DNA from 2 places in the Arthrobacter methylotrophus genome. Region 1 is predicted to be linked to the other one. Evidence: riboswitches for the same ligand, from Rfam matches in the RefSeq annotation. Region 1 holds a riboswitch; the other holds the start of a gene.
The links. A riboswitch is a leader RNA that binds a small molecule or an ion and turns the genes downstream of it on or off. The one in region 1 is predicted to bind guanidine.
Positions count from the first base shown of each region.

Region 2: linked by a shared signal. The riboswitch ahead of ABD884_RS21570 (DMT family transporter) and the one ahead of ABD884_RS00550 (DMT family transporter) in region 1 are both predicted to bind guanidine.

Region 1 is NZ_BAABED010000001.1:110,600-113,938, reverse strand. Features, by position in the region: gene ABD884_RS00560 (phosphoribosylanthranilate isomerase) at 35-631, opposite strand; gene ABD884_RS00555 (HutD/Ves family protein) at 765-1,394, shown strand; guanidine-III (ykkC-III) riboswitch at 1,541-1,605, shown strand; gene ABD884_RS00550 (DMT family transporter) at 1,616-1,930, shown strand; gene ABD884_RS00545 (DMT family transporter) at 1,933-2,298, shown strand; gene ABD884_RS00540 (aldo/keto reductase) at 2,375-3,339, shown strand, end outside.
Region 2 is NZ_BAABED010000001.1:4,182,989-4,186,327, reverse strand. Features, by position in the region: partial or broken gene ABD884_RS21580 (AAA family ATPase) at 1-25, opposite strand, end outside; gene ABD884_RS21575 (DMT family transporter) at 698-1,072, opposite strand; gene ABD884_RS21570 (DMT family transporter) at 1,072-1,395, opposite strand; guanidine-III (ykkC-III) riboswitch at 1,405-1,470, opposite strand; gene ABD884_RS21565 (RES domain-containing protein) at 1,512-2,132, opposite strand; gene ABD884_RS21560 (hypothetical protein) at 2,136-2,528, opposite strand; gene ABD884_RS21555 (TnsA-like heteromeric transposase endonuclease subunit) at 2,807-3,339, shown strand, end outside.

The sequences.
Region 1 (3,339 bases):
AGGCACCAAAAGTGAGCGAGGGTTTGGTGGGGAGTCAGGCTTTTGCGGCTCGGACGAAGGCCCGGACGAGCTCAAGGTCCTTCACCCCACGCGAGGACTCAACGCCGCTGGACACATCTACGCCCCAAGCTGCTGCTTCATGCGCTGCGGCCCCTACGTTGGACGCGGTCAGCCCGCCGGCCAACAACCAGTGGCGCCCACCCAGAGCGAATTTCCGAACCGAGGAAAAATCCCATGCCTCCCCCGAACCCGGGACAGCGGCGTCAATCAGGAGGAGTTCCTCGCCCCATTCCTCGAACTCCTCCGGCGCGGCACCCATGGTGACCGCCCTGATCAGCCGCATGCCGGCGTCGTGCACGGTCTTTACATCTTCCGGCGAGCGGCTGCCGTGCAGTTGGACCCATTTCAGGCCAGCCTCGCGGGCTGTCGCAACGGCGTCCGCGGCGGTCTCGCGGCGGAAGACTCCGACGGCGGCCACACCTTCCGGTACATGGACGAGTAGGTCCCGGGCGCGGTCTGGCGATACCTGGCGCGGACTCTTGGTCAGCACGAAACCCACGGCGTCTGCGCAGGACTCGACGGCGGCCTGCACTGATTCAGGCGTGCTCAGGCCGCACACTTTGACGAACATTCCGGGCCTCCAACCGTTTACCTCCCTACGACGTTAGCAAGGGCATCAGGGATTGATGAACCGAGCCAAGTTTGCGCCGATGTTACGGGAGCGTTCAGCCGGGTGAAGGCAGGCTCGGGCTAGGCTGGAGCGCATGGAGATCATCCGTTTTGCCGAGCTCAAGCCTCAACCGTGGCGCAACGGCGGCGGGGTGACCCGCGAACTGGCGAGCCATCCGGAAGCGGCGTCGGCGCAAGACGGGGCGTGGGACTGGCGCGTCAGCATCGCCGACGTCGTATCGGCCGGCGATTTCTCGATGTTCCCCGGTATGGAGCGCGTCATCACGGTGATCGACGGCGAGTTGCTGCTGCTCACGGTGGACGGTGAAGAGCACCCCTTGGAAAAGTACCGGCCCTTCCGGTTTTCCGGAGAAGCAGCCTCTTCCAGCGCGCTCCCTACCGGCGACATCCGGGATCTCAACGTGATCGCCCGCGCCGGCGAATTCAAGGGCTACACGTCCATCATCGAACTCTCCAAGAAGCGTGCACACCCCGTGTTCGAGGGCCAGTTGGCGGTCCTCTTGGAGGGCAAGGCTTCCGTCACTTCCGGCGCGCAGACTGCGGAAAGCGCGGAGGCACCAGACGGTGAAGCCGCGACGACGGAACCTGTGGACCTCGCTCGCTACGACGCGGTAGTCGGATCGGACACCCGCAGTCCGGAAATCCTGGGCCGTGGATTCTTGGCCGTTATCTCCATCGACCGCGTGGAGCATGCGCACTCCTAGGTCCGGGCGCTGGACATAATGCCAACATGCACACCCGCACACCCCAGCACTGGACATGTCCCTTGGTGGTGCTCGCGGCTGGGCATGTCCTCTGGTGAGGCTCGCCACGAAAACTCGCCCCCCGGCGTCGAGCTTGCTAGCCTCGAAGAAAGGCCAGCACAGGGACCTCCGGACGACGGCTCAGTACCCGGCACGCGACAAGACTGGCCAAAGGATATGTCATGTCGTGGTTAATCCTCATCCTCTCCGGTGGACTCGAAGCCGTCTGGGCGGCCGCACTCCACCGTTCCCAAGGCTTCCGCAGGCCATTGCCTTCCGCCGTCTTTCTCGTCACCGTGGTTGCGAGCACCGCGGGACTGGCCTTCGCCATGCAATCCATCCCCACTGGCACCGCTTACGCAGTGTGGGTGGGGGTCGGCGTCGTCCTCACGGCCGTTTACGCGATGATCGCCAAAGTTGAGCGCCCGACGGCGGCCCGCCTGCTGCTGCTCGCGGGTATCGGTGTGTGCGTGGTCGGCTTGAAAGTGGTGGCGTAGCAATGTCCGCCAAGTTCGCATGGGCCGTTTTATTGGCCTCCTCCGTGCTCGAAGCGGTGTGGGCGACGGCCCTCGGCCTGTCCAACGGATTCAGCCAAGCTATCCCCACCGCCGTCTTCGCCGTCACGGCGACCCTCAGCATGATCGGCCTCAGTATCGCAGTCGGGCGCATTCCCCTTGGCACGGCCTACGCCGTTTGGGTGGGGATCGGCGCTGCGCTCACGGTCGGCTGGGCGATGGCCACCGGCGTCGAACCCCCCAGCCCGCTCAAGCTGCTCTTCATCGCGGGAATCGTGGGTTGCGCAGCAGGATTGAAGGTGCTTCCCTCGGAGAAGCATGATGAAGTGGCCGAGCCAGCCGAGCTTTGAGCCGGGGCGTGCGGAATACTCCCCCGCCCCGCGGAGTTGCCAGCAATGAGATGACCACTCGGCGAAGGAGACAACCATGAGCCCGGAAACCACGACGGCACACCTCGGCGACGGCCTGACCGTGAGCCCCCTCGGATTCGGCGGAATGGCGTTGACCCCCGTGTACGGCGAGGTGGACCCCGCCGAATCCCTCAGGACACTGCATCATGCCGTAGACGCCGGCATCAGCTTCATCGATACGGCGGATATTTACGGCGCGGGCGAGAACGAGGAACTGATCGCCAAACTGTTGAAAGATCGCCGCGACGAGGTCCAGCTGGCTACCAAGTTCGGAATCGTGGGCAATCCGCGGGATGGCTACACCGATGTCCGCGGAGATACCGCCTACGTGACCCAGGCGGCGGAAGCGAGCCTCCGCCGCCTGGGCACTGATGTCATCGACCTCTACTACATGCACCGCCGCGACCTCCGCGTTCCGATTGTGGAAACCGTGGAGGCCATGGCGAAGCTTGTCCGGGCGGGCAAGGTCCGGCACCTGGGCTTGTCGGAAGTGACGGCCGAGGAGCTAAGGGAAGCCAACGCGGTGCACCCGATCGCCGCCGTGCAGAGCGAATGGTCAATCTGGAGCCGGGACGTTGAACGCAACGTCGTCCCGGCTGCAGCCGAGTTGGGAGTGGGCTTCGTGCCCTATTCGCCGCTTGGCCGGGGGTTTCTGACCGGGACCGTCAACGCCGAGCAACTCGGCGAGAACGACTTCCGGCACCGCATCCCCCGTTTTGCCGACGGAGCCCTTGACGCGAACCAGGCGGTTGTTGCCGCCGTGCGCTCCGTGGCCGCTGAGCTGTCGCAGAGCACTGGCCGGGATGCAACTCCCGCCCAGGTGGCTTTGGCGTGGCTTTTCGCCCAGGGCCACCGCCTTAAGCTCAGCGTGGTCCCCATCCCCGGCACGCGCAAGGCGCACCGGATCGACGAGAACCTGGGCGCCCTGTCGCTCGTGATGAGTGCCGCCCAACTGGACGTGCTCGACGGCGCTGCGGACGC
Region 2 (3,339 bases), 4.1 Mb from region 1:
GGACATCGTCACCGCAATGGCCCAGGAACAGCCGCGGAATGCCGGCAGGGACCGCATACCGGGCTGGGGGTGATGATGGTGTTTCGCCGTTGCTTCACGCCCCTTCATCGTCCGCAACGGGTTCGGGCACATGACCAGCGGCGGCAATAGGCGGCTGTCCCTTTTCGATCGATAGCCGGCTGTTACTGGCTTGGATGCCAGACGTGTGAATGATGGGGAAGTGCGTTCCGGATGCCGAGGGATGAGAAATGTGGAGCGCTCGGCCACTAACTTAAGGATTTGCCGGCCAAGGAATGAGACGCGTGCGTCACCGTCGGACGCAGCAAGCTCTTGCGCGCCAGCCCAATCAACTTGGGGAATCGAGAACGCGCAAAGGTGCCCGCACAAATCTGTGCGCCGCTGTCTGCCCATACGTCGCGCTGGCGGTTGGGATCGTGCCACTTTTGTCAGATTACGGTCTAAGAGATTCTCGACTCCTTGTCAGAAAAAGAAGAATCGGACCCTATTCTGACAGCTTTCGGATACCTGGCTGACGTCGGGTTGGGGTGTGCCTCTAGCATGCAGGCTCCAATGTGCCGGAGGCGACCGTCCGAAGAGTTACCTGTTGCCTAGGTGTGGCATGCCGCGTCCCCTTAAGGTTGCTGGGGAGCTAAGAATGCAAAATCTAGCGAACTTTTCACCGGACGAACACTCCGAGTCAGCGGCGGGAAGAAACTGCCTCGAGCTCCCCCTCGGGAGCACCACTGGGCTGGGCTCTCAGGCCAGCGGCGCAGCCCACGATGCCCGAAATGAACAGCAGTTTCAGCAGGCTGAGGGGCTCCACGCCGGTTGCCATCGCCCAGCCCACCGTGAGTGCGGCACCAATACCTACCCAGATAGCGTAGGCGGTGCCGAGTGGGATTGTGCGGATAGCCCAGCCCAGCCCGAGCATACTCAGCGTTGCTGTGGCGGCGAAGACCACGGTCGGCAGGGGTTTGCTGAAGCCGTCGGACATCCCTAAGGCTGTGGCCCACACGGCTTCCAGTACGGCCGAGGTCAGAAGTACGAACCAGGGGATGGAACGCTGCAGCATCACGCGGCCACCTTTAGGCCAACCACGCACGCGGCGATGCCGGACAGCAGGAGCAGGCGCGTCGCCGTCAAGCCTTCAACTTTGGTGATGACGGCATACGCAGAGGTCAGCACCACGCCGACGCCTACCCACACGGCGTAGGCGGTGCCGGTGGGAATGGACTGCATCGCGATGGCCATACCGCCGGTGCTGGCGGACACGGAGGCCAGGAACACGGCGGCGGGGGCGAGGCGATGCCTGCCCGAGGCCTGGGAAGCACGGTGAAGCGCTGCTGCCCAGACGGCTTCAAGTGCGCCGGAGAAAATAAGTAGCAGCCATGCCATCAGGGATCCTTTGGCCAGTCTTGTCGCGTGCCGGGTACTGAACCGTCGTCCGGAGGCTCGGTTTCAGAGCCTTGGTTCACCTTCACATGGACGGTTGTTCTAGTCAATGGTTCTAGTTAGATTACGAACGTTTCTTTTGATTCAAAGCAATGGTCTTGTGAGAGTGTAGTTGGCCGGGCCGAAACGGGAGACTGGAGAGTAAAAGTGACGCCATCGAAGTCTGTCATTTCATAGAGCCACGCGGCGACAGCCTGTGTCAGGCGCCGCGGCCGGGCGTCCTTCAGCGCCGCTGCGTCAAAGTCAGCCAGGCCCAGGCTCAGGGCCACACCGATGAAGTGCGGGTACAGGGCTGCGACGCTGCCGGAGGCGGTCACCGCACAGTAGCGGCCCGACAACTCAGCCGATCCGGCCGCGCGTTCATCGAGCCATTCCTTGGGGACTTGTCCAGGGGGAATTGTCGGATGCAGGACCTTGTCCTCGTCGTCCTCGATGATCTCGTCCAGCTCCATGCTGAGTCTGGCGTCATGACGGAAGCCGGCCAGAACCTCGAGCAGGCAAGCCAGCAGGCTCGAGCCTGCGTAGATTGTGCGGAAGTTGCCGTGCAGGTCGTCCCATCGGCCCGGGAATCTGCCGTCCGTGGCCCATTCCCAGCCGCTCCAGGCCCATGGCTCCGGTTGGAATCCGACGCGCCAGACTCTTGCCGCGGCTTCAGTCGCGGTCAGTTGTTCAGAAGCCACCGATCAGCCTGCCGCCGCGAAAGCGCGTGCAGCGGCCAGGACGAGCGGGCCGGCGTCGTCCAGCTGCCCCTCGCGGAGCAAACGCGCCGGAGGGACATCGTCAAGCTGTGGATTCATCCCTTGGAACCAGGCCTGCACCACGGCCCTGGAATCACGCTCACCGAGCAGGGCCGCCACGTGGTAGGCCGTGCGCAGGCGCCGCATTACATCGGCGGAGGGCTTCCTTTCCCCGTCCGCCCAAAGCCGTACAGCGCGCGTTTCCTTCACCGATCCGATGTACGCGACCAGCTTCGCCCCCAGCAGATCCCTCAGATCGCGGACCAGCTCCGGGTCGGGAAGACGGATGGAATCCTGATGGGCCTTTAGCCCTCCACGGGCTCCCGTCACTGCTGTCATACCTGATGATCCCACGGAAAGCAGGTGAAATCAAGGACTAAAACACACCCTAAAACACACCCAAAACGCCGATAATGAAGATTCCGTCAAGTAGCGTCTCCGGCAGCTGAGTCGGAAAAACTTCAAATCGGGAGGGCGTGTCCTGTCTCACCTAAGGTGAGGCAATCTCACTACAGATGAGGCATTGCCTTTTTTGTCTCACTGCAGTTAAGGCATTGGTGCGGCGTGTCTCACCTCACTTAAGGCATTGGCCGGTTTTGTCTCATTACAGTTGTGGCATGGGACACGCTGCGGCGGCGTCCGAAGCTTGTGCCGGACGCGATCTTGCTCCAGGCGCCCTGACCTACAGGGAGCAATTTTCCTCTGCGTCCAGGACTGGTTATCTCGCTGATTGCTGGATGATCCCGTTTGAGAACTCATTGCCGATTCGGCGTCTGACAGCATTCAAGGGACAGCGTAACTTCGCCGGTCTCTGGTGGTGCGCCACGAACCAGCGGCACGTCGGCTTCGAATCCTGGTGCGAACGTGACAATCTGATGCTTCTGGACTTCGACCCTGATGTCGCCGGCTTCTCATCCCAACCCTTCCGCATGACCCTGCCTTCCTCCCTCCCCCAGGGTTCACACGTGCCGGACTACTTCGTCCGGCTGGCGGATGGCTCGGCCGCCGTGATCGATGTCCGGCCTGACAACAGGGTGACTCCGGCGGATCAGGACATTTTTCATGCGACGGAGGACTTGTGCGCGACGGTCGGCTGGGCGTACAGGCGCCTCGGAGGGTTGCCGGCTGTTCTTCTGGCAAATCTGCGGTG